Regions from separate parts of the Pseudomonas sp. SMSB3 genome, predicted to be linked through region 2. Evidence: riboswitches for the same ligand, from Rfam matches in the RefSeq annotation. Region 2 holds a riboswitch; the other holds the start of a gene.
The links. A riboswitch is a leader RNA that binds a small molecule or an ion and turns the genes downstream of it on or off. The one in region 2 is predicted to bind thiamine pyrophosphate.

Region 1 (15,001 bases), on a different contig from region 2:
CTGGCGACCCAGGCCGCCGGCGAACAATTCATGGCGCAGGTGCACCTTGTCGAGCCTGTAGAAGCCTTGGAAGCAGTTGTCCCGCTTGACGATTTCGACCGCCTTGGGCACCGAGTTGATCGTATCTGACATGGAAATCCTCATTACCTCATTTACCGCTTCGCGCCATCCTACTCTGCACGCCTGAGCGTTTCACCCCTTTCCGGCCACCGTTCGCACACTCGGGACAGCAAGTCTTCACTCTGATAGCTTAGTGGCGAACTGAAGGCCGTACAGACGGTCAAAGGCCGACTTTTCCCTGTTCTGCAAGGATCATCATGACACTGGTCAAACTGACTTCCGTGGCGCTGCTGGCACTCGCACTGGGCGCCTGCCAGAGCCTGTTCGCGCCCAATTACCGAACTCCGCTGGAGGTCAAGCGCGAGGCCTGGGAACACCTCAAGCCTGGCTGCAGTGCAAGCGATTGCCCCTTGGTGAATATCGATACCGTGCACTTCCCGGCCCAGCCCAAACTCGATGCCATCGTCGAGCAGCGCCTCTTGCAGCTCACCGAAGATAATCAGCATGGCACCGCCCCGCGCACTCTGCAGGCGTATGAGCAGCAATACCTGGCCAATGCCGATAAACGCAACAGCAGCTACCTGCAAGCCAAGGTACGCGAGCAGCATGACGGGCTGGTGATCATCGAGCTGTCCAGCTACCTAGACAGCGGCGGCGCCCACGGCATGCCGGGGCGGGCCTTCATCAACTATTCGCGCAAGCTGGACAAGGTCCTGACCCTGCAGGACATGCTGGTACCCGGTCAGGAAGACACCTTCTGGAAGACCGTCGAAGAATCCCACCGCGCCTGGCTGATGAGCGTGGGCATGGACAAGGACGCCGAGTTCGTCAAGACCTGGCCGTTCAAGCGCTCGCCGCACATCGCCCTGACTTACGGCGCGGTGGTGGTGAAGTACGAAGTCTACGCCATCGCCCCGTACTCCATGGGCCACGTCGAACTGAAAATCCCCTACCCGCGCCTCAATGGCGTGCTCAAGCCCGAACTGTTTCCCGGCCGCGGCTAAGGCTCATCAAGCCGTGCAATGCCCCTGCCAGCAATAGCGCCGGCAGGGTGGCGCCGACCTGCGGCGCGGTGGCGGCGATCAGGTGATAGGCTGCCACCCCCACTGCCCAGGCCAGCAGCGCCTGCCAGTGCAAGGCCTCGATCTGCCCAGGCAGACGGCGACGGCGGACCACGTAATGGTCGACCAGCACCACGCCGAACAGCGGGGCGAACACCGAGCCGATCAACAGCAGGAAGTTTTCGTACTGGGCCAATGGCGCGAGCAAGGCGATCAGGGTGCACAGCACACCGATGGCCAGGGCCAGGTGCTCGACTTTCAACGGCAGCAGCACGCCGGTGGAAACCGCCGCCGAGTGAATGTCGGCAAAGGCCTTTTCCGATTCGTCCAGCAGAATCAGCAACAACGGGATGCCCATCCCGGCGCCGGCGAGGGCGAGCAACAGCGCATTGACTTCAGCACTGGCGGCAAACGCCAAGGTGTATGCCACGCCCAGGCTCATCAGCCAGGTGTTGCCGAGGAAGTAGCCCAGCACGGTTGCACCGAATACATGCTTGCCGTTACGCGCGAAACGCGAATAGTCGGCGATCAGCGGCAACCATGACAGCGGCATGGCGATGGCGATGTCGAAACCCACCGCCAGCGACATCGAACCATCCCCGGCGCGGTTCCAGAGTTCAGCCAGGTCGGCCTTGGCCAACAGGTTCCAGGTCAGCCACAGGCACGCGCCCAACAGTAGCCAGATACCCCAGACGCGCAGCACCTTGCGCACGAACGCCAATGGGCCGCTGACTGCCAGCAGGGTGGCCAGGCCACCAAAGCACAGGGTCCAGAGCATCGGGCTATTCCAGGCGCTGTCTTCGCCGAACGCCCGTGCGCCCAGCAAGCTGGCGGCATCGCGCATGACGATGATCTCGAACGCGCCCCAACCCACCAGTTGCAGCAGATTGAGCAAGGCCGGCAGGCGTGCGCCGTGGCGGCCGAGGCTCAGTTTCAAGGTGCCCATGGCCGACAGGCCTGTGTCACTGCCGATGACACCGGCAGCGCCGAGCAGCAGAACGCCGACGCCGGTGCCAAGGGTGATGGCCAGTAGTGCACCGGCCAGGCCAAGGCCAGGCGCCAGCATGGCGCCGACCTGCAGAACCATCAAACCGATACCAAGGGAAAACCACAGCGAGAACAGGTCGCGGGCACCGAAAATGCGCTGATGGGTGGGGACCGGGTGGTCGGGGGAGAATTGGCTGGGGGATGTCATGTATTGGCGCTCGCCGGCAATGTTGTAGGTGTTCTTGGCGAGGACTTGGTCCTCGAATCGCGACGCAAGGCCGCTCCTACAGGACGTAGGAACGGCCCCGGGTTCTTACACTTTGTGGTAAAGCTGGCTGCCTTCCTGACGGAAGCGCTCGGCCTGATCGCGCATGCCCTGCTCGATCGTCACGTCCACGGTGTCGATCTTCGCGGCGTACTCGCGCACTTCCTGGGTGATTTTCATCGAGCAGAACTTCGGCCCGCACATCGAGCAGAAGTGCGCGACCTTGGCCGACTCCTTGGGCAGCGTCTCGTCGTGGAAAGCGCGCGCCGTGTCCGGGTCCAGGCCCAGGTTGAACTGGTCTTGCCAACGAAACTCGAAACGCGCCTTGGACAAGGCGTTGTCGCGAATCTGCGCCCCTGGATGGCCTTTTGCCAGGTCCGCGGCATGGGCGGCGATCTTGTAGGTGATGATGCCGGTCTTGACGTCGTCCTTGTTGGGCAGGCCCAGGTGTTCCTTGGGCGTTACGTAGCACAGCATGGCGCAGCCGAACCAGCCGATCATCGCCGCGCCGATGCCCGAGGTGATGTGGTCGTAGCCTGGGGCGATGTCGGTGGTCAGTGGGCCGAGGGTGTAGAACGGCGCCTCGTCGCAGCATTCGAGCTGCTTGTCCATGTTCTCCTTGATCAGTTGCATCGGCACGTGACCAGGGCCTTCGATCATGCACTGGACATCGTGCTTCCAGGCAATCTTGGTCAGCTCGCCAAGGGTTTCCAGTTCGCCGAACTGCGCCGCGTCGTTAGCGTCGGCAATGGACCCTGGGCGCAGGCCGTCACCGAGCGAGAAGCTCACGTCATAGGCCTTCATGATTTCGCAGATCTCTTCGAAATGCGTGTACAGGAAGTTCTCCTGGTGATGCGCCAGGCACCACTTGGCCATGATCGAGCCGCCGCGGCTGACGATGCCGGTGACCCGCTTGGCGGTCAGCGGCACGTAGCGCAGCAGCACCCCGACATGGATGGTGAAGTAGTCCACGCCCTGCTCGGCCTGCTCGATCAGGGTGTCGCGGAACAGCTCCCAGGTCAGGTCCTCGGCCACGCCATTGACCTTTTCCAGCGCCTGGTAAATGGGCACGGTACCGATCGGCACGGGCGAGTTGCGGATGATCCACTCGCGGGTTTCGTGAATGTGCTTGCCGGTGGACAGGTCCATGACCGTGTCCGAGCCCCAGCGGATGCCCCACGTCAGCTTGGCCACTTCTTCCTCGATCGAGGAGCCCAGGGCGCTGTTGCCGATGTTGCCGTTGATCTTCACCAAAAAGTTGCGGCCGATGATCATCGGCTCCAGCTCGGGGTGATTGATGTTGGCCGGGATAATGGCGCGGCCACGGGCGACTTCTTCGCGCACGAATTCGGCGGTGATCTGTTTCGGGATGCTGGCGCCGAAGCTGTGGCCAGCGTGCTGCTGATCGAGCAGACCGGCAGCGCGAGCTTCCTGCAGCTTCATGTTCTCGCGGATGGCGACGTATTCCATCTCGGCGGTGATGATGCCCTGGCGTGCGTAGTGCATCTGCGACACGTTGGCACCGGCCTTGGCCCGACGCGGGTTGCGCACATGGGCAAAGCGCAGCTTGGCCAGTTCGGCATCGTTCAGGCGCTGCTGGCCGAAGTGCGAGCTCAAGCCCGGCAGGCGTTCGCTGTCAGCACGCGCGTCGATCCACGACGAACGCACATCGGGCAGGCCCTTGCGCACATCGATGATGACAGTGGGATCTGTGTAGGGGCCGGACGTGTCATAGACCAGCACCGGCGCATTGCTTTCGCCGCCGAAATCGGTGGGGGTGTCGTCCAGGCTGATTTCGCGCATGGGCACGCGGATGTCCGGGCGCGAGCCTTGTACATAGACTTTGCGCGAACGGGGCAGAGGTTGCACGGACTGCTGATCGACTTGCGCCGATTCGCTGAGGTTGATCGGTTTTTCTTGTTGGCTCATTACAGGCTCTCCAGACAGCTTCCTGGCGGTGGAATGTCGGAGCTGAACCTGAACGGCGCGCACGCACCCTGGCGGATGCAGTGCCGGATACACGGGTGCCGCGCGCTGCATGCAGCTGCGACATTCCCGGACCTGGCACAAGAGGCTCCCCGGGAAGGCGAGCAATCTTGTTCCCTACGCAGGCGCTAACCTGATCAGGTTCAACGGGATCCGCACCTCTGCGATCTCAGCCTTTGCTTCAAGGCACCCCGACAAGAACAGGCGCAGTCTAGACTGGAGTGCCTGGCAAAGCCAAGCGGGTAACGCGCAAGGGTGATGAAAGGCGCAAGCGGCGATTGTTGGCCAGTGCGCATGGCACTACACTGGCCCATCGCTCGATACTCAACAGTTCAGTAATAAAATTTCGTACAAGGATTGCCTCTTATGCTGCGCAAACTCTCACTGGCGATTGCCGTGTCTTGTGCGTCCAATGGAGTGGTTTGGGCAGCGGCCGTGCCCATGACGGTCAGAACCGACCTGGTCAGCGTCTACCAGGAAGCGGTCGACAACAACGCCGACCTGGCAGCGGCGCGTGCCGACTACGGCGCTCGCCGGGAGGTCGTGCCACAGGCACGTGCCGGCCTGCTGCCAAACCTTTCGGCAGGCGCCGAAATGATGCACACGCGGACCAAGCTCGACGAGCCTTCGATCACCTCCAACCGCAGCGGCAACGCCTGGAGCGCGACCCTGGCCCAGCCGATCTTCCGCGCCGACCGCTGGTTCCAGCTGCAAGCCGCCGAGGCAGTCAACGAACAAGCCGCGCTCGAGCTGTCGGCCACCGAACAGAATCTGATCCTGCAAACGGCACAAAGCTACTTCGCCGTGCTGCGCGCCCAGGACAACCTGGCGGCGACCAAGGCCGAGGAAGCGGCGCTCAAGCGTCAGCTCGATCAGTCCAACGAACGCTTCGACGTTGGCCTCTCGGACAAGACCGATGTGCTGCAATCCCAGGCCAGCTACGACACCGCGCGGGCCAACCGGATCATCGCCGATCGCCAGGTGCAGGACGCCTTCGAGGCCCTGGTCACCCTGACCAACCGCGAATACACGGCCATTCAAGGCGTGGTCCACAGCCTGCCGGTGCAGGTGCCGATGCCCAACGACGCCAAGGCCTGGGTAGAAACCGCCGGGCGCCAGAACCTCAATCTGCAGGCGACCAACTACGCGGTGGCCGCCGCCGAGGAAACCCTGCGCCAACGCAAGGCCGGTCATGCGCCAACCCTGGACGCCGTGGCCAAGTATCAGAAGGGCGATAACGACAGCTTGGGCTTCAGCAACCCCTCGCAATTGGGCGTGCGCTACAGCGGTGACGTCGAACAGACCAGCGTCGGCCTGCAGCTCAACATCCCCATCTACAGTGGCGGGCTGACCAGCTCGCAGGTGCGCGAGGCCTATCAGCGCCTGAGCCAGAGCGAGCAGCAGCGCGAAAGCCTGCGCCGCCAGGTGGTGGAGAACACGCGCAACCTGCATCGGGCGGTCAACACCGACGTCGAGCAGGTGCAGGCGCGCAAGCAGTCGATCATTTCCAACCAGAGCGCCCTGGAGGCTACCGAGATCGGCTACCAGGTCGGCACCCGCAACATCGTCGATGTACTGGATGCGCAGCGCCAGTTGTACACATCGGTACGTGACTACAACAACAGCCGCTACGACTACATCCTCGACAATCTCAGCCTCAAGCAGGCTGCGGGCACACTCAGCCCGCAAGACTTGCAGGACCTCAAACGCTACCTGAAAGCCGACTACAACCCGGACAAGGATTTTCTGCCACCGGACCTGGCAGCGGCGGCTGCCAAGAACTTCGAGCGCCGCCCCTGAAACCAACGGCAGGGGGTGCGGGGCTGCGCACTCTCGGATTCAGCGCATGAGCCGAGCCAAGCCCTCCAGCAGGCGCTGCAACGCGCCCTGATTGGCCAGCATCACCGCCCTGCCCGCCGCGCCCATGCGCTGGGCATCTTGCGGCAGCTCGATCAGGCGCCGCACTGCCTCGGCCAAGCCCTCGGCGTCGTCGACCTGCTGCAGCGCTCCTGCCGCTCGCAGCATGGCGCTGATCTCGAGGAAATTGAACACGTGCGGCCCCATGATCACCGGCATTGCCAGCGCGGCTGGCTCCAACGGATTGTGCCCGCCCGTGGCGACCAGGCTGCCGCCGACGAAAGCGACATCGGCAAGGGCATACAGAAACAGCAGCTCGCCCATGGTATCGCCGAGCAACACCTGGGTCTGCGCGGTCACCGGCTGACTGGCCGAGCGCCGGATGGTGGCAAATTGCCCGGCACAGAGGCTGTGCACCGCGTCGAATCGTTCGGGATGGCGCGGCACCAGGATCAGCAGCGCATCGGCATGCACCTGCAGCAGTTGCCGGTGGGCCTGCAGAATCAATGCATCTTCACCCTCATGGGTGCTGGCAGCGATCCACAGCGCACGCTGCTCGGCGCCCCATGCTGCGCGCAGGGCCTGGGCACGGGGCCGCAGGTCGGCGGCGATGTTCAGGTCGAACTTGATCGAGCCGGTCACCTGCACGCACTCGGGTCGCGCGCCCAGGTCGCGAAAACGCTGGGCCTCGGTTTCGGTTTGCACGGCAATCAGGCTCATCTCAGCGAGCATCGGCCGGGTCAGCCCGGCGAAACGCCCATAGCCACGGGCCGAGCGCTCGGACAGGCGTGCATTGGCCAGCGCTACAGGAATGCCGCGCTTGGCACATTGGTGGATGTGGTTGGGCCACAGCTCGGTTTCCATGATCACGCCCAGCTTGGGCTGCACGTGGTCGAGGAAGCGCCCGGCCGCCCAGGGCAGATCGTAGGGCAGATAGCAGTGCTGGACCCGTGGCTCGTCGGCGAACAGCGCGCGAATGCGCTCGGAGCCGGTCGGCGTCATGCAAGTCAGGGTGATGGGCAGATGCGGGTAGGCCTTGAGCAGTGCCCGTACCATGGGGGCGGCGGCGATACTTTCACCCACCGATACCGCGTGCACCCAGATGCCACCCGGACGCATCGGCGGCATCTGCCAGGCGAAGCGCTCGGCGATGCGCTGGCCATAGGCCGGTGCCTTGCGTGCACGCAGGTACAGGCGCAGCGCCAGCAGCGGCAGGCCCAAGTGGAACAACAAGGTATAGAGCGTTCTGTTCATGGCGGCGAAGTTTACCCGATCGCACGCAAATGCACTGCAAAGCGCTCGGCCAACCATTGCGCGGCAGGGCCGAGCGGCTCGTCGCGTCGCCAGGCCAGTTCCACCACCAGCGCCGGTGGCCGCCACTCGCTGTCCAGCTCGACCATGTGGGCCTGGTAGGTCGGGTACTGCACCACATGCCTGGGCAGCCAGGCCCAGCCCAGGCCGCGCATCAGCAACTCGGCCATGGCGTAGAAGCTGTCGGCGCGCCAGACCTGCGGGCTGATCGCCTCGCCGCCGGGGTAGCCGCTCTGCTGCGGGGTGATCAGAAGCTGACGATGCCGGGCCAGCTGTTGCCGAGTGACCCGGCGCTCGCCAGCGAGCGGGTGGTCGACGGCGCACACCGTAACCATTTCTACACTGCCCAAGGCCCGCCGCTCCAGCGCGGCAGGCATGCGCTCATGATGAAAGAACAACCCCAGGTCGGCGCGGCGCTCGGCCAGCTTACGTGCGACATCCCCTTGCGCGCCGCTGGCCAGTTGCACTTCCAGGGAGGGATAGCGGCTAGCCAGCTCGTCGAGGCTGTCGATGACCGGCTGATAGGGCATGGCTTCGTCCTGGGCCACCCTGAGCAGCGCCTCCTGGCCGCGCATCAACGCCAGCGCACGGCCATCGAGACGCTCGCACTGGCGCAACAGCTCGCGCGCATCTTCAAGCAACGCTGCGCCGTTTGCAGTCAACTTCGGCTGCCGGCCACTGCTGCGCTCGAACAGCGTCACGCCGAGGTCCGCCTCCAGCAGCGCGACTGCCTGGCTGATCGCCGACTGCGCCTTGCGCTGCTCGCGGGCCACGGCCGAAAACGAGCGCAATTCGGCCACGCGCAGGAAGATCCGCAGCTGCTCCAAGTTCCATTGCTCGGCCATCAACCTATCTCCAGTTCTGATAGGTAATGACTTTACCGCAATCAGGAACTTACTAGAATGCCGGCCAATAACCGAGGAATCCGTCATGAATGCGTACACCTATCTCGCCATTGCCATCTGCGCCGAAGTCATCGCCACGGCTTCCATGAAAGCGGTCAAGGGCCTGAGCACACCACTCCCCTTGCTGCTGATGGTGGTCGGCTATGCCATCGCCTTCTGGATGCTGACCCTGGTGGTACGCAGCATTCCGGTGGGCATCGCCTACGCCATCTGGTCAGGCCTTGGCATCGTGTTGATCAGCGTGGCGGCGCTGGTGCTCTATGGGCAGAAACTGGACATGCCGGCCATGCTCGGCATGGCCATGATCGTGGGTGGCGTGGTGGTGATTCAGCTGTTCTCCAAAACTGCTGGGCACTGAGGCAGTCTGTATACTTGCCGCCTGACTGACATTTCGAGGTACCGCCATGCCATCTGCCATTACCACTGACGTGCTGATCGTCGGCGCCGGGGTCGCAGGCCTGTGGCTCAATGCACGGCTGCGCCGGCTGGGCTATTCCACGGTGCTGGTAGAGCGCTCGACCCTTGGCGGCGAGCAGACCGTCAAGTCCCAGGGCATCATCCACGGCGGTACCAAATATGCCTTGCACGGCGCTCTGACCGGGGCTTCGGAGGCCATCGCCGACATGCCCCGGCGCTGGCGCGAAGCCATCGCCGGCAGCGGCGAGCTGGACCTGACCCACACCCGCCTGTTGTCCGACGCCCACTACCTGTGGTCGCCCGGTACACTGGCCGGCAACCTGACCAGCTTCTTCGCCAGCAAAGCCGTGCGCGGTCGGGTCGACCAGGTCAAGGGCGAGCAGTTGCCACCGGCGTTGCAAGCCCAGGGCTTCAAGGGCAAGGTCTATCGCCTGGCCGAACTGGTCATCGACGTGCCCAGCCTGTTGGCCAACCTGGCGCAACTCGCCGGCGACAGCCTGCTGGCAGGCGAGCGCGTCGAGCCGCTGCGCGAGGGCGACGCGCTGGTCGGTCTGCGTGTCGATGGCCGCGAGATCCGCGCGCAACGCATCGTGCTCAGCGCCGGGGCAGGCACGCGCGATCTGCTGCAGGCGCTGGGCCTGGAGCAACCCGCCATGCAGACCCGCTCGCTGCACATGGTTCTGGCCAAGGGTCCCAACCTCAAACCGCTGTATGCCCATTGCCTGGGCGGTGGACCGAAGCCACGGGTGACCGTTACCACTCACCCGGCCGCCGACGGCCAATGGGTGTGGTACCTCGGTGGCGATCTGGCCGAGGCCGACGGCGTTGCCCGCGAGCCTGCAGCGCAGATCGCGGCGGCCCAGAAGGAAGTCGCCAGCCTGCTGCCTTGGATCGATCAGAGCCAGGTGCGCTGGGCCACCCTGCGCGTCGATCGCGCCGAGCCGGCACAATCTGGCCTGGTGCGCCCGGACAACGCGTTTCTGGCCGAGCAGCAGCGGTTGCTGGTGGGCTGGCCGACCAAGCTGGCGCTGGCACCGGATTTCAGCGACCGGGTTCTGGCCAGCCTCGAACGCGACGGTATCCACCCCGCGGCCAAGCCGGACCTGAGCGGCCTGCCCCGGCCAAGCGTGGGCGTGCCAGCCTGGGAGCAACTGCTGCCATGACCCTGCCAACCTTGCATGGCCTACGGCGCCCGCTGGGCAGCACCGGTCTGAAGGTGTCGCCCCTCGGCCTGGGCACGGTCAAGCTGGGCCGCGACCAGGGCGTCAAATACCCCAACGGCTTCACCATCCCCGACGATGACGAGGCTCGCCTGCTGCTGGCCCAGGCCCGCGAACTGGGGATCAACCTGATCGACACCGCACCGGCCTATGGCCGCAGTGAGGAGCGCCTCGGGCCGCTGCTGCGCGGCCAGCGCGATGAATGGGTGATCGTCAGCAAGGTGGGCGAGGAGTTCGACGTCGGGCAATCGCATTTCGACTTCAGCGCCGCCCATACCCGACTTTCGGTGGAGCGCAGCCTGCAGCGCCTGGAAACCGACCGCATCGAACTGGTGCTGGTGCACTCCGATGGCAACGACCTGGCCATCCTCGAGCAGCAGGAGGTCTATCAGACCCTGGCCGAGCTCAAGCGCGAGGGCAAGATTCTCGGCTTCGGGTTCTCTGGCAAGACGGCCGCTGGCGGGCTGTTGGCGCTGCAGCAGGGCGATTGCGCCATGGTCACCTACAACCTCAACGAACAGGCAGAGCGCCCGGTGCTCGACTACGCTGCCGAGCACGGCAAGGCCATCCTGGTGAAGAAGGCATTGGCCAGTGGACATATCTGCCTGGCACCCGGCATCGATCCCGTGCAGGCCAGTTTCGAGCTGCTGTTCGCCCACCCGGGCGTCAGCAGTGCTATCGTCGGCACCATCAACCCATTGCACCTGGCCCACAACGTGGGCGTCGTCGCCCGCATCCTGGGCCGGCAATGAGTGCTCCGGCCACCGGCCGAGGCACTGACCCGAAGCAAGGAGGAGCCTCGTGGCGCGAACGCTGATCCGCAAGAACCCGAGCAACTTCAAGACCCTGCCCCTGCATGTGGAGGCCAGCGCCGACGGGCTGACCTACCAGAGCATCGGCATGCCGCTGAACTTTGCTCAGACCCAGCAGCGGCGCAAGGCGATTCAACTGGCCGACCCCCAGCGCTTCGTGGTCGAGCTGGCCAACCTGGGTGTGTCGGTGCGCCTCACCTTGCATTGGCAAAACCGCGACTATTGGGTGCTGGTGCGCCAACGCCGGCAGGACCGCGGCGATGTGGTGCTGAAACTGATTTCCGGTTACGTGCCGGCGCACGAATTGAACCTGCCGCTGCACACCGCCGTGCAGGAGGTTGCAGAAGAGTGCCTGCTGGAAACCCCGGAGGGCTGGCTGAGTGGACGCTTCAATGACACGTGGCTGCCGGCGCCCTACAGCGCCGCCCTGCATTACCGCGAGACGCCGCATTTCCAGCTGGCGCCGCAGTCCGGCGCGGCGCGCCCCGTGCAGGCTGCCAATCTCACCTTGCTGGAGCGCCCGCGGGCCTACGTGCACCTGCCCACTGCTTCGTTGCAGTTGATCTATGACCTGCGCTTGCAGGTGCCGCGCGATGCCAAGAAACTCAGCCTGTTCCATGTCGATGAGCGCCTCGAGGGCGACCAGCTGGTGGCACGTCTGAACCGCAAGCGGCCAGACTTGTACCTGATGCCGCTGCAGGACGGCCGGCCGCTGGCTGAGCTGTATACGCTTAGAAAGGACGAGTTGCTGCCCGCCAGCACGCGCGGCCTGTACCTGGCTGAAAGCTTCGCGCAACAGGATGGCTGGGTGGTCAGAGACGAGCGCATTCGCTGGAAGGATTGGCTCAGGCAGCAGGGCCTGATCGAAAGCCGGGCTAAACGCGCGTCGCACCTCAAGCGTATTGGCGACAAGGCCCGGGCATTGCTGCAGCGTGCCCGAACATCCCTGCACAAATGAATGAAGGGGCTGCAATGCAGCCCCTCCCGTGTAGCCTCAATGCTTGCGGATTTTTTCGACGATCGCGGTGGTAGAGCTGTTTTCCACCAGCCCCAGCACCTTTACCGTGCCACCGTTGGCTTTGACGATATCGGCGCCCACCACCTGGTCGATGCCGTAGTCGCCGCCCTTGACCAAGACGTCGGGCTTGACCTGGCTCAGCAGGTTTTCCGGCGTGCCTTCTGAGAAGCTGATCACCCAATCCACTGCACCCAATCCCGCCAGCACCGCCATGCGTCGGTCAACACTGTTGATCGGCCGGCCTGGCCCCTTGAGACGGCTGACCGAAGCGTCGTCATTGACCGCGACGATCAGGCGATCGCCCTGTGCCCGGGCTTGCTCCAGATAGGTGACATGCCCGGCGTGCAGGATATCGAAGCAGCCGTTGGTGAAGACGATCTTCTCTTTGTGCGCCCGGGCATCGTCGATGGCCAGCAGCAGTTGCTCCAGGCCCAATACACCGCGCTCGGAGCCTTCTTCGCGCTGGATGGCGCGGCGCAGCTCCGGGGCACTGATGGCCGCAGTACCCAGCTTGCCCACCACGATGCCTGCAGCCAGGTTGGCCAAGGCTACCGCGTGCGGCAGGTCTTCGCCTGCGGCGATGGCCGCAGCCAAGGTAGAGATCACGGTGTCGCCGGCACCGGTGACATCGAACACTTCGCGGGCCCGAGCCGGCAGGTGCAGCGGCGGGTGGCCGCTGCGCAGCAGGGTCATGCCATGCTCGCCACGGGTGACCAGCAGCGCGCCCAGGTCCAGGTCTTGCAGCAACTGCAGACCCTTGGCGACCAGCTCGGCCTCATCGGCGCAACGACCGACGATGGTTTCGAACTCGCTGAGATTCGGCGTGATCAGGCTGGCGCCGCGGTAGACGGAAAAATCCTTGCCCTTGGGATCGGCCAGCACCGGGATGCCCTTGGCCCGAGCGGCCTGGATCAGGCTCTGGTGGTCTTTCAGCGCGCCCTTGCCGTAGTCGGACAGCACCAGCACCTTGATGCCTTCGAGCAGCGTGTCGACTTCCGCGCCCAGAGACAGGGCGTCGGTGGCGAACGGCTCCTCGAAATCGATGCGCAACAGTTGCTGGTGCCGGCTCATGACTCGCAGCTTGACGATGGTCGGCTGGTGCGCAATGCGCTGGAACACCGAGCGCACGCCCGCGGCCTGCAAGCTGTTGGCGAGGCTGTCGGCGGCCTCGTCCTGACCGGTGACGCCGACCAGCGAAGCGGGGGCGCCAAGGGCTGCGATGTTCAAGGCAACGTTGGCCGCACCGCCTGGGCGATCTTCGATCTGATCGACCTTGACCACCGGCACTGGCGCTTCTGGCGAGATACGCGAAGTACCGCCATGCCAGTAGCGGTCGAGCATGACATCGCCGACCACCAGTACCGGGGCTTGATCGAATCGCGGCAGGGACAACTTCATGGGCAACCCATATGGAAATAATGAACAGGGACGGGATATTAACACAGGGCAGGCAGCGGCTTTAAAGCCAGATACACCTTGAAAAAACCCGCTGACAATCGGGGCCTGCGCGGCCCCGAGCGAAGTCAGTCAGGTGATGTCGGCGTTGGCCGGCTCATCCAGGCCCATTGCGTGCAGGCGCGCATAATGGCCATTAGCCGCAAGCAACTCGCTGTGCGTGCCGCGCTCGACAAGACGCCCCTGGTCCATGACCAGGATCTGATCGGCCTTCTCGATGGTTGACAGCCGATGAGCGATCACCAACGTGGTGCGCCCCTGCATGACGTGGTCGAGGGCAGCCTGGATGTGCCGTTCGGACTCGGTATCCAAGGCCGAGGTGGCCTCATCGAGAATCAGCAGCGGCGCGTTCTTCAACAGCGCCCGGGCAATCGCAAGACGCTGGCGCTGGCCGCCGGACAGCAGCACGCCATTCTCGCCGACCTCGGTGTCGAAGCCGTTGGGCAGACGGTCGACGAATTCCTTGGCGTAGGCATCGGCCGCTGCCGCCTCGATATCAGCCCGTGGCGCCCCGGCCAGGTCGCCGTAGGCGATGTTATTGGCAACGGTGTCGTTGAACAGGGTGACATGCTGGGTCACCTGAGACACGTGGCGACGCAGGTTGCGCAGGCGGTAATCCTCGATCTCCACGCCGTCGAGCAGGATCTGCCCCTGGTCGTGGTGGTAGAAGCGCGGGATCAACGCCGCCAATGTCGATTTGCCGCTGCCCGAGCGGCCGACCAGGGCGATCATCTGTCCGGGCTCGGCAACGAAGCTGATGTCGCTCAGCACCTGGCGATCAGTGCCCGGGTAGGTGAAGCTCAGGTTGCGTACCTCGAGGCGGCCCTCGACGCGTGCTTTCTCGACCGTGCCGGAATCGACCTCGGGCGTTTCGTCGAGCTGCTCGAAGATGCTCTCGGCACCTGCGAGGCCTTTCTGAATGGTCGAGCTGACTTCCGAGAGTTGCCGAATGGGCTTGGGCAACAGGCCCGCTGCGGTGATGTAAGCCACCAGGTCACCGGCGGTGGAGTCGCCGCGAAGATAGAGCACCAGGAACATCAACGCGGCCATGGCGCTGTAGATCACCAGCTGCAGCAGCGGGGTATACAGCGCACCCGTCTTGGTCATGTTGAGTTGTTTGTTGGTGTTGCTCTGGCTGGCCTTGTCGAAGCGCTGCTGCTCGTACGCTTCGCCGCCGAAGCTGCGCACCACCCGGTAACCTTGGATAGTCTCGGATGCGACGTGCGTGACATCCCCCATCGCCGTCTGAATCTTCTTGCTCTGCTTGCGGAATTTCTTGCTCGCGACGCTGACCATCAACGCGATCACCGGCAGGATGGCGACCATCACCAACGTCAGGTGCCAGTTCATCCACAGCAGGTAACCGAACAGGAAAACCACGGTCAAGCCTTCGCGGATCACCACCTTGATCGCATCGGTGGCAGCGCCGGTGACCATGGTCACGTTGAAGGTGATCCGTGAAATCAAGTGGCCGGAGTTGTGGTTGTCGAAGTAGCGGTTGGGCAGCACCAGCAGCTTGTTGAACAACTGCACGCGCAGATCATGCACCAGCGACAGCGACACCTTGGCCAGGAAGTAGTTACCGAGGAACGAGCCCAGCCCCTGCCAGGCCGCGATCAGGATGATCAACAGCGGCACGGCCTGCAG
Region 2 (15,001 bases):
CCTGGTTCCGCGATCCCCAGGCCATCGCCGCGCAGCAATTTCCCTGGTTGTCGCGCATGCAGCTGCTGCAGCCGGAATTGATCAACCCCGACTTCAACCGCCTGTGCGATTTCGCCAGCTACCAGCAAAGCTGCTACCAGCAAGCCGTGTCCCAGGTCGAGCACTTGCCAGGCGACAGCCCGCACGAACGGCGCATGCGTGAGCTGTGCCACCTGCACCTGGCGCACTGGTTGCCGATTCTGCTCGAGCGCAAGGACCGCCTGAGCATGGCGGCCAGTCTCGAGGTGCGAGTACCGTTCACCGACCATGACCTGGTCGAATACGTCTACAACGTGCCGTGGGCGATCAAGGGCAAGGACGGTGAGGAGAAGTGGCTGCTCAAGCAAGCTTGCACCGACCTGCTCCCGCAGGCCGTGCTGCAACGGCGCAAGAGTCCGTACCCAACGTCGGCCAACCAGGCTTACGAGCTTTTTTTGCGCGAGCGGGCAGGGCTGCTGCTCAGCGATACCAGCAACCGGGTGTTCCAGATCATCGATCACGGGCGCCTGGCCGCAGAGTTGCGGCAACCTTCGGGGTATTTCAATTCGCAACTGCGGCGCAACAATCTGGAGACAGCGCTCGCGCTCGATGCCTGGTTACGCGACTACCGCTTGAGCCTCTAGTGCCACCTAGGCGATGCCATCCAGGCTGATCGGGTTGTGGATGGTATCGGCGAAGCGCCGCGGCGTGCCGTGGTCGAGCATGGCGATGAAACTGCCCAGGGCCGGTGAGGCGTTCTGGGCATTCCAGTTCATGTACAGGCCCATGGTCGGGGTCGGCTGACCCTTGATGGGGCGGATCGGCCGGAACTGCACGCGGTCGCGCAGGGTGGAGTAGGCGATCGACTCGGGGACCAACGCCACGCCGAAACCACAGGCCACCAGCCCGATAAGCGTATGGATCTGCGACGCCTCCTGCACGATTCGTGGGTAGAAACCGGCCGACTCGCACAAGGCGATCAGTTGGCTGTGGTAGCCGCTGCCCAATGCTTGCGGGGTGAACACGAAGTCTTCTTCGGCAAAGTCGCGCAAGTCCACCAGTTGCTGCTGCGCGCGGTGGTGGTTGGCCGGCAAGGCCATGAGGATCTGCTCGCTGAGCAACAGCCGCGATTCGATGGCGTCGGGCGACATCGGCAGCTTGCGCATGAAACCGATGTCAGCCTCGCCGGCCAGTAACGCCTTGGCCTGGGAGGCCGAAGGCATTTCGCGGATGGTCAGGCGCACATTGGGATAGACCTCGCGAAACTTCTTCAAGGTGGTGAGCAACGACTCGTAGTAGGCGATGGAAATCGCCGTGATGGTCAGTTTGCCGCAAACCCCTTCGGAGACATTGCGCGCGTACTCGATGCCCTGTTCGAGCTCCTTGAGCGTGCGGTAGGCGGTTTCCAGGAAGGCCATGCCGGCAGCGGTGAGCTTGACCGCGCGTTTGTTGCGCAGGAACAGGCTGAAGCCGAGCTTTTCTTCCAGGCGGCTGATCGCCTGGCTCAACGGCGGTTGCGCCATGTGCAGGCGCAGCGCGGCTTTATGAAAGTGCAGCTCCTCGGCGACGGCGATGAACTGCCTGAGCAAACGTGTCTCGATCATTGCATGTTCCTTCATCGAGTCGAACGGGAGCTGGTGGCGGTGATATCTCGGAGATATCAAATTTGCATGCTTTTAATATTAAGTCATTGATTTTTTTATTGTTATCGTAAAAAGGAGAATCGCAAGGGCTCTACAATGCCAATTACAGACCCGTTCACCGGTAAAGTCGCCATCGTCACCGGCGCCGCTCAAGGCCTAGGCCTGGATTACGCCGCCGCACTGGCCGCCCGCGGCGCCCGTGTGGTCATCAGCGACCTGGGTACCGACCGCTCAGGCCAGGGGCAGAACCCCGAGGCCATCGACACCGCGCTCAAGGCCTTGCAGAGCAAAGGCTATGAAGTGATCGGGCATGTCGGTCAGCTCGATCACGAGGCGCAATGTCAGGCACTGGTGGAGCTGGCGATCGCCCACTTCGGTGCCGTGGACATCCTCATCCACAACGCCGGCTGGGTGGACTACCAGGGCATCGAGAGCCAAGAGCACGCCTTTCTCGAGCGCGCGCTGGGTATCAGCGTGCACGCCCCGGTGTGGCTGGCCAAGCATGCCTGGAAATACCTGAAACACTCAACGGCGCCGCGCATCGTGCTGACCACGTCCGACCGCGCCATGTATCAGCGCTATGCGCAGCCGGGGCTGGTCGCCTACGCCGCCGGCAAAATGGCTCAGGTCGGCATCATGAATGCCTTGAGCATGGAGGGCCTGGAGCACGGCATCCTGGTCAACGCGATTTCTCCGGTGGCCAAGACGCGCATGTGGGGTATCGACCAGGCACCCGATGAGCTCAAGCCCGAGTGGGTGACCCCCGGGGTGCTCTACCTGGCCAGCGCCCTGTGCCACGACACTGGGTATATCCTGCGCGCCAGTAACGGTCAGTTCACCGCTACGCGCTTCTGCGAGAACAGCGGCGTCAGTTATCCACGCGATCTGGCGCGGGTCGAGGCGGCGAGTCTGGCCGAGGTCGCTGCGCGTTGGAGTCGCATCAAGGAGTGTCACTACGTGCCGGTCAAGGTGGCCGACACCCGCGCCGATCTCGGCGAGAGCCCGGTGTGGGATGCCCGCAGCCGCTCGCTGTACTTCGTCGACATCACCGGCGGGCGCATTCTGCGCCTACTGCCCGATGGCCAGGTCGAACGGCTGTATGAGTCGGCAGCGCGCATTGGCGCACTGGCCCTGACCGATCGCGGCAACCTGATCTTCACCGAAGACGCCAGCGCCGTGCTGCTCGATCTCGACACCGGACGCATTCGCCAGTATTCGGTACCGGTGCACCCGCGCTCGAGCTACCGCTTCAATGACGGCGCGTGCGATCCGCAAGGACGCTTCGTCACCGGCCTGATGGACGAGGCGCCCAGCGGCAAGACCGGGGCGCTGTTCCGCTTCGATGCCGAGCTCAATGACGACGTGATTCATGACGGCCTGGCCTTGCCCAACGGTTTGGCCTGGTCGGCCGATGGGCGCAGCTTGTTCTTCGTCGACTCGGTCGAGCGGCGCATCTACCGCGCCGAATACCCGGCAGATGGTCGCCTGGAGCAGATCAGCCTGTTTGCCGAGACCCCAGCCGAACTGGGCCGGCCAGACGGCATCGCGCTCGATCGCGAAGGCGGGCTGTGGGTCTGTCAGTTCAATGGCAGCTGCGTGCTGCACTACGACTGCAATGGCCACCTGACCGACCAGGTGGTGATGCCGGTACCGCGCCCAACCAGCTGCTGCTTCGGCGGCGACGGCCTGGGCACCTTGTACATCACCACCGCGCGCGTTGGCATGTCGCCCGAGCAGCTGCGCCACTACCCGGATGCTGGCGATCTTTACGCGATTCGACCGGAAGTCGGTGGCATCGCCCGCTTCAACTTCAAAGAGTGAGCGCCTGCTGCTCGACGCCGTGAAACGGCGGGTACTCGCGCAGTTGCGCCGGCGACAATGGCCGGCTGAAGTGGTAGCCCTGGGCGATGTCGCATCCTGCGAGCTTCAGGCATACCACCTGCTCGCGGGTTTCGACACCTTCGGCGACCACTTCCAGGCCCAGGCGCTTGGCCAGGATGATGGTCGAGGAGACGATCGGGCTGTCGTCGTAGCTGTTGGACAGTGGCGCGATCAGCGAGCGGTCGATTTTCAGTTTGCTCAGCGGCAGCGACTGCAAATGCGCAAAGCCTGCGTAGCCGCGGCCGAAGTCGTCCAGGCTGATGCCCAGCCCCGCGTCACGCAGACGATGCAGGTGATCCAGCGCCGTACCCTCGGGATCGAGAATGGTGGTTTCGGTGATCTCCAGTTCCAATCGCCGGGCATCGATGCCGCGCACTTGCAGCTCGGCCAACAGCCGGGTGCTGAAATCCGTCTGACGCAACTGCAGGGCTGAAACATTGACCGCCAGACGCGCCGCGCGGCCTTGCTGTTGCCAGCGGGCCAGCTCCTCGCAAGCCAGGCGCAAGACCTCCCAGCCCAGCTCGATGATGAAGCCGCTGCGCTCGGCCAGGCCGATGAAGCGATCAGGGTAGAGCAAGCCGAACTCCGGATGCTGCCAGCGCACCAGCGCCTCGTACCCTAGGACACGCTGGGTATCCAGGCGAATCTGCGGCTGGTAGTGCAGCTCGAACTGGCGTTCGGTCAGCGCCGTGCCGAAGGCTTGCTCGAGGGTGAAGGCCTGGATATCCGGAAGGTTCAGCGACTGATCGAAGAAACGGTACTGGGCACGCCCAGCTTGCTTGGCCGAGTACATCGCGGCATCGGCGCAGCGGATCAGGCTGTCGATGTCCTGGCCATCGCGTGGACAGATGCTCACCCCGACGCTTGGGCTGGTATTGACCTCCTGGCCATCCAGGGCATAAGTGGCCGAGAGTTTCTGCACCAGCGTGCGCACCCAGGTATCGATCTGTTCTTCGCTGCGCTCGCCGGCCAGCAGCACGACAAACTCATCTCCGCCAAAGCGCGAGGCCTCGTCGCCGGGTTCGAGCAGGCGCTGAATGCGCCCGGCCACTGCTTGCAGCAGCAGGTCGCCGACCTTGTGCCCGAGCGAGTCGTTGATCGATTTGAAGCGGTCCATGTCGATGAACAACATTGCCAGCAAGCGGCGCTTGCCGCGCTGCTGGGTCAGGGCCTGGCCGGCGACCTCGACGAACTGGCGACGATTGTGCAGCCCGCTGAGGTGGTCAGTGGCGGCGGCCTGGCTGCTGCGTCGGTGCTCATCTTCCAGGCGTCCGATCAGTTGCTGATTGACCTGCTGCGCCTGTTCCAGGGCGGTGAAGGCCTCCTGACGTTTGCGCAGCAGCCGCAGGGTCCAGGCGAGGCTGGCGAGGATCATCAGGGTCATGCTCAGGTTCAGCCAGAACTGCCGCGTGTAGACCGTGGACGAGGGGCCGAGGATCTCGTCCTGGCGCTGGCTCACCACCACACTGAAACCACGGTCTGGTACCTGCCGGAAAAGACTCTGGTAGGGCGCGCCAGCAAGGTATTGCGTCGCCTGCGCGGTAGGCGTGGCGCCTTGGCCCAGGCTCGGCGTCATTGCCTGCTCGGGCGCCGCCGCGCCATCCGCAGTAAGGCGCAGACGTTCTTCACCATCCTTCTGCAGCACCCGCAGCATGCCGCTGCCGCCCAGATCCACGGATTGCACCCAGGCCGCCAGGTCTTCGGTGTTCAGTTGCACGCACAAAACAGCCCCGATCTCACGCCCGGCGGCGTCAGGCAAAGGCAGCAGGAACACCAACCCCGCTGCGGCTGTGGGCGTTGCCACCGAGTGCGGCACGACGTTTGCCAGCAGAGGCTTGAAGCCATGATCAGCAACGTGCAGTTGCAGCTGTTTGAGCCACTCACTCGGCAATGACCCTCGGCGACTGGCTGGATTCGCCGCAAGCGGGCGCCCTTGGCGATCATAGAGACTCGCGGCGCTGAATAAGGGGTCATTGAGCAACAGCTGGGCAACCCGGGGTCGCTCAGGCGAGGGCAGTTGCCAAGCGCGGTGCAGGGCGCTCGCACGCTGCTGCGCGTGGTCGATCAGCTGGCGCAGGCTCTGCGCGACGATGCTCGCAAGGTTGAGTTGCTCGGCGGCCTTGGCCTTCAGCGCCCCGTCGCGGGCAGCCGCGCTCTGGGTGAGCTGCAAGCCCCAGAGAAAGGTCAAGGTGGCGGCGCAGAGCATCATGATGAGTAGACGCAAGAGGCCTGTCGATGAGAGGGAGCGGCGGATCACAGCAGGTATTCCTGACCCTGGGAGGTGCCTGAAAATACGACAGGGAGGTGACAGCGTGATGACTGGTGGCAAAACGCCGTTAGCCAGGCCGTTGAGCCCACCACCTCATATCTCGCAGTCGGCGTATTCATCGGTACTGGTGACAATTGCCCCTCAGCGCTGTATACCTGAGCCCTACCAAGGGGAGCCCGGCAACGGGCTGAGATACCGCTGGCCTGCGCAGCGCGGTGACCCTTCGAACCTGATCCGGATAATGCCGGCGAAGGGATGGGATATTGACCTGCCTTCCTGCCGGCCTCACTGCGAGGCCATCCACTGCCCAGCCGCACTGGCCTCGCTGTCTTGCCCAAAAAGGGGACAGCTGCATGACCGAACGCTTCAGTGAAACGCTCAAACGCCAAAACCAATCAGCCTGGACCGCTGCGGTGAGCCACCGCTTCGTCACCGAGTTGTGTGCCGGTAGCCTGGCCGACCCGGTCATGGTTCGTTACCTGGTGCAGGATCACCGTTTTCTCGACAGCTTCCTGACCCTGCTGGGCGCGGCCATCGCCAGCGCCGACACCTTTGCCGCACGCCTGTGCCTGGGCCGTTTCGCCGGCATGATCAGCAGCGAGGAAAACACCTACTTCCTGCGCGCATTCGAAGCATTGGGCGTAAGCCCTGAGCAGCGCGCCACGCCTGCCGACACGCCGCCTACCGCGGGGTTCAAGGCGATCATGCAGGAAGCGGCGGCGACGCGATCCTACGCCGCAGCCCTGGCGGTGCTGAATGTCGCCGAAGGCTTGTACCTGGACTGGGCGAGCGCTGCGCCCAAGCCGTTGCCCGACAACTTCGTGCACGCTGAATGGATCACCCTGCATGACAACCCGGCATTCTGCGATTTCGTAGCGTTTCTGCAGGCCGAGCTCGATCGCGTCGGCCCGCAACACGCGGCGCTCGCCAGCGATTTCTATCGCCGCAGCGTGGCGCTGGAGCTGGCGTTCTTCGATGCCGTGTACGCCGAGGAGGGTTAAGCCGTGGATATTTTCGAGCGCCTCAAAACGGCTAGCCATGAGCAATGGAGCATCTATGTGGATCATGACTTCGTCCGTCAGATGGGCGAGGGCACATTGCCTGAGGCTGCATTTCGCACCTACCTGATCCAGGACTACCTGTTTCTGATTCAATTCGCTCGGGCGTGGGCACTGGCTGCCTACAAAAGTCGCCTGCCCGCCGATATCCGCGCCGCGCAGGCGGGCTTGGCGGCCATTCTCGATGAAACCGAACTGCACCTGCGCCTCTGTGCCCGCTGGGGACTGTCGCAAGCCGATATCGAGGCGGCGCCGGAGCACCAGGCTACCGTGGCCTACACCCGTTACGTGCTCGACTGCGGCGCAGCAGGCGATCTGTTGGAGCTGCATGCGGCGCTGGCTCCGTGCGTGATCGGCTATGCCGAGATCGGCCGTAGCCTGGCGCAGCGCATTGGCAATCTGAACGACCACCCGTATCGAGAATGGATTGGCGAGTACGCCGGTGATGCTTATCAGGGCGTCGCCGCTGCTGCGCGGCGGCACTTGGATGAATTGGCGGCGCGCAGCATGACCGAGCAGCGCTTCGCCGATCTGGCGCATATTTTTGGCCAGGCCTCACGGCTCGAAGCGGACTTTTGGCAGATGGGATTGGACGGCGCAGGCATCGGACACGCGCCACGCTGAAAGACAGGTGTTGGCAGCAGGCTTGCTGCAATCAGATCAAACTTCGCTGCCCGGGTGGGTTCTCTAATAGACATTCATCGGAGAGCGACGCATGAACAACACCGAGCAGCAACCTAAGGGGCCACATTCCTCGGAGCACGCCGAGGACGCAGATGAGCTGGGCTTCGATCCTGACTCGCCTGATCTCGACGACCCACAGGTAGACCCGCAAGGTCCAGCGAAACCGCCCAGGGATGTGGAGAAGGGCAACACGGATAAATGAACGGGCTCACCCATCGCCGGCTGTCCGGCGATGGGTGAGGGGGCATCAGCCCTCGACTTGCCCCTCGACTTGCTTGGCTGCCTCGACACCTGCCGAGGACAGTTTGATCGGATAATGCACGCTGATCTCGTGCGCATCATCGACCGCCACGGCGCCATCCTGGATGAGGCCGCCCTCTTGCAACGTCTTGAGCATGCCGGCCACGGCTTTCTCTCCGCGATAGTTGTCCAGCAGCTCCTTGCCGAGCCCATGGGGATGGGCGTGTAGCAAACGGGTCAGGATTTCGCTTCGCAGTGCATCGTTACTCATCTGTGGCCTCAATTCGTCAGTCAGTTATTTACCGTGGGTAGTCTGCAGGGCCTTGGCTTTTTGCAGGTGGGCTTCCAGGGTCGGCAGCGTTTTCGCAGCGAAGGCTTTCAGCTCGGCTTTATCCGAGGAGGCGGCTTCTTTCTTGTACAACTCGACGGCCTTTTCGTGGGCATCGACCTGGTTGTTCACGTACGACTTGTCGAACGACTCGTCACGCCATTCCAGGATGACCTTTTTTACTTTGTCGGTCAGCGCTGCTTCATCTGGCACGCTGATGTCCAGCTTACGGGCGATGTCAGCCAACTCTTGGTTGGCCTTGGTATGATCGGTGACCATCATGTCAGCGAAGCCCTTGATCTCGGCATTCTGGCTTTTTTCCTGTGCCAGCTTGCCGGTGACCACTTCGGCGATGCCTGCTTCGGTGGCGGCTTCGACGAAATCATCGGAGGTGGCGGCCATTGCGTGCAGCGACGCCATGCCCAGTACCAGCGACAACCCAGCGCGTTTAATGAACAGATTGCTCATGCCTGACTCCTTCTAACCGTTGGCGCGACCTCAGTGTCGCAGACTGTTGAGCCCTGTCGCGCAGCAAAGGTTTCGTTTTTCTTGCCCTCGTTCGATGCAGAAGGCACCTGCGCGGCGGTTCAGGGTCAGACCAGGCATGGGCTTGAAGGCAGGAATTTGATGAACACGGCGAAAAAACCGGATGAGGAGGGGCAACTGACGCCAGGCGGCGAAGGGCGTGCTGCGGCTCTGTTCCGCCTGGTGCTGTCGTTCATGGCCGTGGTCATGCTGACGTTCGTGGTCGTCGAGGGCTGGCGCACCTGGCGCGATTACCGGCAGGCGTTCAGCAATGCACAGAACATGGTCACCAACCTCGCCAGAGCCACCAGCCAGCATGCCGAGGATGCCATTCGCCAGGTCGACGCCATCACTGCGGCGCTGGCCGAGCGGCTGGAGGGCGATGGCTTTGCCCGCATCGATCGGCAACGGCTGCATGCGCTGTTGTCGCAGCAAATGGCGATCATGCCGCAACTGCATGGGTTGTTCGTCTATGGCCCGGACGGACGCTGGATCGTGACCGACCGGTCGGCCACGCCGGCCAACGCCAATAACGCCGATCGCGAGTATTTCATCTACCACCGCACCCACACCGATCGCCGCGTGCACATCGGTGCAGTCGTGCGTAGCCGTGCCACGGGCGACCTGATCATCCCGATCTCGCGCCGCCTGGATAACCCCGATGGCAGCTTCGCCGGCGTGTTGCTCGGCACCATCAAGGTCGACTGGTTCGTGCGCTACTACGGTGATTTCAAGATCGATGAGCTCGGCGCGCTGGTGCTGGCCAAGCGCGACGGCACCATCCTGGTGCGGCGCCCGTTCGTGGACCAGGTCGTAGGGCGCAGCCTCGCCGACAGCGAGGTGTTTCGCAATCATCTGCCTTACGCCGATGAGGGACTGGTCGAGACCATAGCGGTAGTGGACGGCACCGCGCGGCTGTATGCGTATCGGGCCTTGTCCAGTTATCCACTGGTGGTGGAGGCGGGGTTGTCACGCGAATCGATCATCGCGCCGTGGCGGCGTGATGTATTGAAATCTGTGGCGGTACTGCTATTGCTGCTGGCAGGTCTGGCGGCATTCGGCTGGATCGTGCTGCGCCAGTTGCGCGAGCGCATCGCCATCGAGCGTGCCTTGCATCAGGCACACCAGACCCTGAAATCCTTGGCCTTGACCGACAGCCTGACGGGCCTGGGCAACCGGCGACGCCTTGATGCTGTGTTCGAAGCCGAGCTGAAACGGGCGCGACGCCAGGGCTATCCGGTCGCCCTGGTGATGCTGGACCTGGACTACTTCAAGCGCTACAACGACCGCTATGGCCATCCGGCAGGCGATCAATGCCTCAAGCGCTTTGCCGAGGTGCTGCAAACGGCCCTGAAACGCCCGGCGGACCTGGCCGTGCGCTATGGCGGCGAGGAGTTCACGCTGTTGTTGCCAGCCACGGATGTGCCCGGCGCGGAGCTGGTCGTCGACGAGATCATGCAGGCGCTACGTCGACAGGCCATCGTGCATGCCGGCAGCCCTGTGGGCTGGGTGTCGGCCAGTGCCGGCATTGCCGTTGCCGAGCCTGCGCAGGGCGAGTGCTCTGCCGAGCGCTTGATGGCCGCCGCCGATGCGGCGCTGTACGAAGCCAAGCGCCGCGGGCGTGACGGTTATACAGTGGCAGTGCCGTTCAGTGCAGACACACAATGAAACCGAGCATCAATCAGCCGAGAGGGTCTGTGGGCGGAGCTGCCAACGAACCGAGCTGACGCCTTTTTCCAGGCTCACGCGGCTGACCAGGCGTTCGAGCTGCGTCGGTGCCTGCGGATCGCCAAGCACTTCTGCGCGCACTTCCAGCCGTGCAGGGTCGCTCAAGTCCTCGCTGTGCAGCGATTGCAGGCGCAACTGCGGATCACACAGGCTGTGCAGCATGAGGCTGCGCACCTGGATTTCATCCTCGGCGCGGCAAACCACGCGCACCTCGTAGTGCTGTTCGACCTCACTGGCCGGCAGCATCTCCTGGCGATCGATGCGTTGGGCGATCTCGCGCAACAAAATGTTAGCGCATAGCACCACCAGGCTACCCAGCGCTGCCTCGAGCAGCAGCCCCAGGCTGCACAGTACGCCCACGGCGGCCGTGCACCACAAGGTTGCTGCAGTGTTCAGGCCGCGGACATTGAAACCGTCGCGCATGATCACGCCACCGCCGAGAAACCCGATACCGGAAACCACGTAAGCGGCCACGCGCGAGGCATCGGTCGGCGCCATGCCAGGCACCGCCTGGGTCATCAGCACGAACAGACAGGCACCGGTACTGACCAGGGCGTTGGTGCGCAGCCCCGTAAGGCGTTGGCGCAGCTGACGCTCGGCACCGATCATGGCGCCCAGCAGCAAGGCGACCGCAACGCGCAGCAGAAAGACTTTCCAATCCATAGCAAACCTCTTCCACGGGCACATGCCCGCATCATTGACCAAGCAGGTAATGCGCAGGACCACGGATGGAAAAGGGGGGAGGCAGCCGTTGAGGGCTGAGGGCTCCACCACCTGGCCAATGGCAAGGCAGCGGCGAAAGGTGCCGAACTAGCTCGCCGAGTGGACCTGTCGCAAGCGACTGGGACTACTGTCCAAAAGCGGGGCTCCTGTTCGGGGATGCAAAATTGCGTCGCGGAACTTACGCCGCCGAGTTCAAGGGGTCAAGGGCAAAATCATGACAGTACGTTCATCAGGAATCGTCCTACAGCCGGTCAAGGCTGCGTGGAAAAAAACCCGGCTAATCGTTACCCTTGCGCCATTCTTTTTCGCCGCGGACCTCACATGCTGTTCAATCTCGCCGTGCTGCTTGGCACCTTGGTGGCCATGGAAGGTGTCGGTACGCTGGCCCACAAGTACATCATGCATGGCTGGGGCTGGTGGCTGCACCGCTCACACCATGAGCCGCAGCTGGGCATGCTGGAAACCAATGACGTTTATCTGCTGGCGCTCGGCGTGATCGCCGCGACGCTGATCGCCCTCGGCAAGGCCGGGCATGCGCCGCTGCAATGGGTGGGTGGCGGAGTGGCCGGCTATGGATTGCTGTATGTCGTGGCCCATGACGGCCTGTTTCACCGGCATTGGCCGCGCACGTTGCGGCCGATCAACCGATACCTGAAACGTCTGCACCGTGCCCACCGCCTGCACCATGCCGTCAAAGGACGCACGGGCAGCGTCTCTTTCGGCTTCTTCTACGCCCCACCGCTGCAGGAGCTCAAGCGCCAGCTGCGCCAGCGTCAAAGCAGGCCTTGAGCGCAACTGCATTGCGGCATGCAGCACGGCGCAGTAGCATTCGCGCTTTTCCCGAGGATTCCCCTGTCATGCCGTTCCAGCAAGGTCTGGTTGCTACCCCGGTGCCGGTGCACGCACGTCACCTGTTTTTCGCCCTGCAGACGCCCGAAGCGCTGCCCGCCGTACTCGACGCCTTGCTGCCGCAGGTGGACGGCCAGCGCTTGATCCTGGGCATCGGTGCGCCGCTGGTCAAGGCGCTGGGGCGGAGCATCGCAGGGCTGCGCGCCTTCCCGCAGCTTGACGCCGCCGTGGAAAATCCGAGCACTCAGCATGCCCTGTGGCTGTGGTTGCGCGGTGATGAGCGTGGCGATCTGGTTTTGATCGCGCAGGACCTGGAGCAGTTGCTGGCGCCCGCACTGCGCCTGGCGGACAGCGTCGATGGCTTTCTGCACCGCGGCGGGTATGACTTGACCGGCTACGAGGACGGCACGGAGAACCCGAGAGACGAGCAAGCCATCGAGGCAGCCATCTACCGTGGCACGCAGCCGGGTCTTGCAGGCTCGAGCTTCGCCGCCTTCCAGCTGTGGAAGCATGACCTGCAGCATTTCAAATCGTTGCCCCAGGCCGATCAGGACCACATCATCGGCCGGCGCATGAGCGACAACGAGGAGTTGGACGACGCCCCAGAGTCCGCCCATGTCAAACGCACGGCCCAGGAAAGCTACGCGCCTGAGGCCTTCATGGTGCGTCGTTCGGTGTCCTGGTCCGATCACCGGGGCATGGGCCTGGCATTCGTCGCCCTGGGTCATAGCCTCGATGCCTTCGAGGCCCAACTGCGACGCATGAGTGGCCTTGAGGACGGGATCACCGACGCGTTGTACCGCTTCAGCCGACCGCTGAGTGGCGGTTACTACTGGTGCCCACCGATGGAAGGGACAAGACTGGATCTCAGTGCATTGCTCGCAGGCTGACTTCAAAAAAATATCCAGATACAGAATCACCGGCGTCCAGCGACACCAGCAGCTAGCCTTGAAAGTTTCCGATCGATGACGGGAGCTTTGCCATGTACAACCGACGCGATGTCCTACGTGTAGGTGCGGTGCTGGGGCTTGCCAGTGCCAGCCCTTGGTTGTATGCCGCGCCTTCCACGTCGGTGGCCGACGGTGGGCTGCTCACCCGCAAGATACCGTCAACCGGCGAGGCATTGCCGGTGATCGGGGCCGGCACCTCGGGCAGTTTTGAAGTCGAGCCCGGCTCTGCTGCCTACGTGCAGCTCAAGGCGGTGCTCGCAGCGTTCTTCGCAGGCGGCGGCAAGGTGATCGACACCTCGCCCAACTATGGCGGCGCCGACGCAATTCTGGGCCAATTGCTGGAGGAGGGCGGTTGGCACCAACAGTGCTTCATCGCCACCAAGATCGCCGCCAACAGCCAAGCGGACGCCCAGGACCAATGGGCCGGCAGCCTCAGGAGCCTGCGCACCGACAAGGTCGACTTGCTGCAGATCCACAATCTGCGCGACTGGCAAAGGCAATTGCCCTATGCTCGGGAGCTCAAGCAACAAGGTAGAACCCGCTATGTGGGTATCACTCATTATCTGAACAGCGGCCACGATGAGGTTGCACGTATCGTGCGCAGCGAGCCGTTGGATTTCGTACAGATCAACTATTCGGTCAACGCCCCGCAGGCGGCACGCGAACTGCTGCCTCTGTGCCAGGACAAAGGGATCGCAGTACTGATCAACCGCACCTTCGACGATGGCCGGTTGTTCGCCAAAGTCAAGCAGCAGCCGCTGCCAGCCTGGGCCGCCGAAGCAGGCGTGGGTAGCTGGGCGCAGCTGTTTCTCAAGTTCGCCATCAGCCATCGCGCGGTGACCGCAGTGATCCCGGCCACCGGTCGCCCGGATCGCCAGCTCGATCAGCTCAAGGCCGGACATGAGCCATTGCTCACCCAAGCGCAGCAGCAAGCGTTGATCAAGCAGTTCGCCTGAGCCATGCGCACCTGGCGCAGGCGTCTGGATCAGGCGCTGACCCTCCAGCCCGGGGAGGGCCCTGCGGTGATTGCCGGGCTGTCATTGTTCTACCTGTTGTTCACCGGCTACTTCATGCTCCGCCCCGTGCGCGAAACCATGGGGGTAGCAGGGGGGATCGACAATCTGCAATGGCTGTTCACTGGCACGTTCATCGCCACCTTGGTGTGCTTGCCTTTGTTCGGCTGGCTAGTCAGCAAGGTGCGGCGACGGTATATCCTGCCGTGGACCTATGGGTTTTTCGCCAGCAACCTGATGCTGTTCGCGGTGTTGTTCGCCGCCCAGCCGGATGACCTATGGACAGCGCGGGCATTCTATATCTGGCTGTCGGTGTTCAACCTGCTGAGCATATCCCTGGCCTGGAGCGTGCTGGCCGATGTTTTCACCACCGAACAAGGCAAGCGGCTGTTCGGGTTGCTGGCGGCAGGCGCGAGCTGCGGTGGCTTGAGCGGGCCGATACTCGGCACGCTGCTGGTTGCGCCGCTTGGCCACGCCGGGCTGGTAGTGGTGGCCGCTGCCTGCTTGCTCGGCAGTGTCGCGGCGTGTGCCTATCTGCAACGCTGGCGTGAACGCCGGCCATTGCCGGCGGCCGTTGCCCATCCGACTTCTCGCCCGCTGGGCGGCAATCCTTTCGCTGGCGCGACTGCCGTGCTGCGCTCGCCTTATTTGCTGGGCATCGCTCTGTTCGTGGTACTGCTGGCCAGCGTCAGTACCTTTCTGTACTTCGAGCAGGCGCGAATCGTCAGCGAGGCCTTTACCGACCGCACACGCCAGACTCAGGTGTTCGGCTTGATCGACACCGTGGTGCAGGCCTTGGCGATTCTCACCCAGGTGTTCTTCACCGGTCGACTGGCCAGGCGCATGGGCGTGGGTATCTTGCTGGTGGCAGTACCGCTGGTGATGGCGGTCGGCTTCATCGGGCTGGCACTGGCGCCGGTACTTGGGCTGTTCGTGGTGGTGATGGTGGTGCGCCGGGCTGGCGAGTATGCGCTGGTACGGCCAGGACGCGAGATGCTGTTTACCGTGCTGCCGGCAGAAGACAAGTACAAGGCCAAGAGTTTCATCGATACCGTGGTCTACCGTGCAGGCGACGCCTTGAGTGGTTGGCTC

Region 1: linked by a shared signal. The riboswitch ahead of thiC (phosphomethylpyrimidine synthase ThiC) and the one ahead of ACLEJW_RS12140 (TenA family protein) in region 2 are both predicted to bind thiamine pyrophosphate.

What each region holds. Positions count from the first base shown of each region.
Region 1 covers NZ_JBKGGV010000010.1:16,483-31,483, reverse strand. The annotation lists gene ACLEJW_RS16825 (NUDIX domain-containing protein) at 1-132, opposite strand, end outside; gene ACLEJW_RS16820 (RsiV family protein) at 318-1,064, shown strand; gene cytX (putative hydroxymethylpyrimidine transporter CytX) at 1,033-2,316, opposite strand; gene thiC (phosphomethylpyrimidine synthase ThiC) at 2,422-4,302, opposite strand; TPP riboswitch at 4,457-4,563, opposite strand; gene ACLEJW_RS16805 (TolC family outer membrane protein) at 4,726-6,159, shown strand; gene waaA (lipid IV(A) 3-deoxy-D-manno-octulosonic acid transferase) at 6,199-7,470, opposite strand; gene ACLEJW_RS16795 (LysR family transcriptional regulator) at 7,482-8,372, opposite strand; gene ACLEJW_RS16790 (DMT family transporter) at 8,458-8,790, shown strand; gene ACLEJW_RS16785 (NAD(P)/FAD-dependent oxidoreductase) at 8,837-10,012, shown strand; gene ACLEJW_RS16780 (aldo/keto reductase) at 10,009-10,821, shown strand; gene ACLEJW_RS16775 (metal ABC transporter ATPase) at 10,871-11,839, shown strand; gene hldE (bifunctional D-glycero-beta-D-manno-heptose-7-phosphate kinase/D-glycero-beta-D-manno-heptose 1-phosphate adenylyltransferase HldE) at 11,876-13,297, opposite strand; gene msbA (lipid A export permease/ATP-binding protein MsbA) at 13,427-15,001, opposite strand, start outside.
Region 2 covers NZ_JBKGGV010000006.1:77,271-92,271, forward strand. The annotation lists gene asnB (asparagine synthase (glutamine-hydrolyzing)) at 1-662, shown strand, start outside; gene ACLEJW_RS12120 (LysR substrate-binding domain-containing protein) at 669-1,622, opposite strand; partial or broken gene ACLEJW_RS12125 (SDR family NAD(P)-dependent oxidoreductase) at 1,758-2,366, shown strand; gene ACLEJW_RS12130 (SMP-30/gluconolactonase/LRE family protein) at 2,373-3,482, shown strand; gene ACLEJW_RS12135 (putative bifunctional diguanylate cyclase/phosphodiesterase) at 3,472-5,799, opposite strand; TPP riboswitch at 5,970-6,084, shown strand; gene ACLEJW_RS12140 (TenA family protein) at 6,165-6,812, shown strand; gene tenA (thiaminase II) at 6,816-7,493, shown strand; gene ACLEJW_RS12150 (DUF6021 family protein) at 7,585-7,755, shown strand; gene ACLEJW_RS12155 (hypothetical protein) at 7,801-8,064, opposite strand; gene ACLEJW_RS12160 (DUF4142 domain-containing protein) at 8,089-8,589, opposite strand; gene ACLEJW_RS12165 (sensor domain-containing diguanylate cyclase) at 8,749-10,314, shown strand; gene ACLEJW_RS12170 (MgtC/SapB family protein) at 10,324-11,037, opposite strand; gene ACLEJW_RS12175 (sterol desaturase family protein) at 11,419-11,886, shown strand; gene ACLEJW_RS12180 (Dyp-type peroxidase) at 11,955-12,836, shown strand; gene ACLEJW_RS12185 (aldo/keto reductase) at 12,929-13,852, shown strand; gene ACLEJW_RS12190 (NTP/NDP exchange transporter) at 13,856-15,001, shown strand, end outside.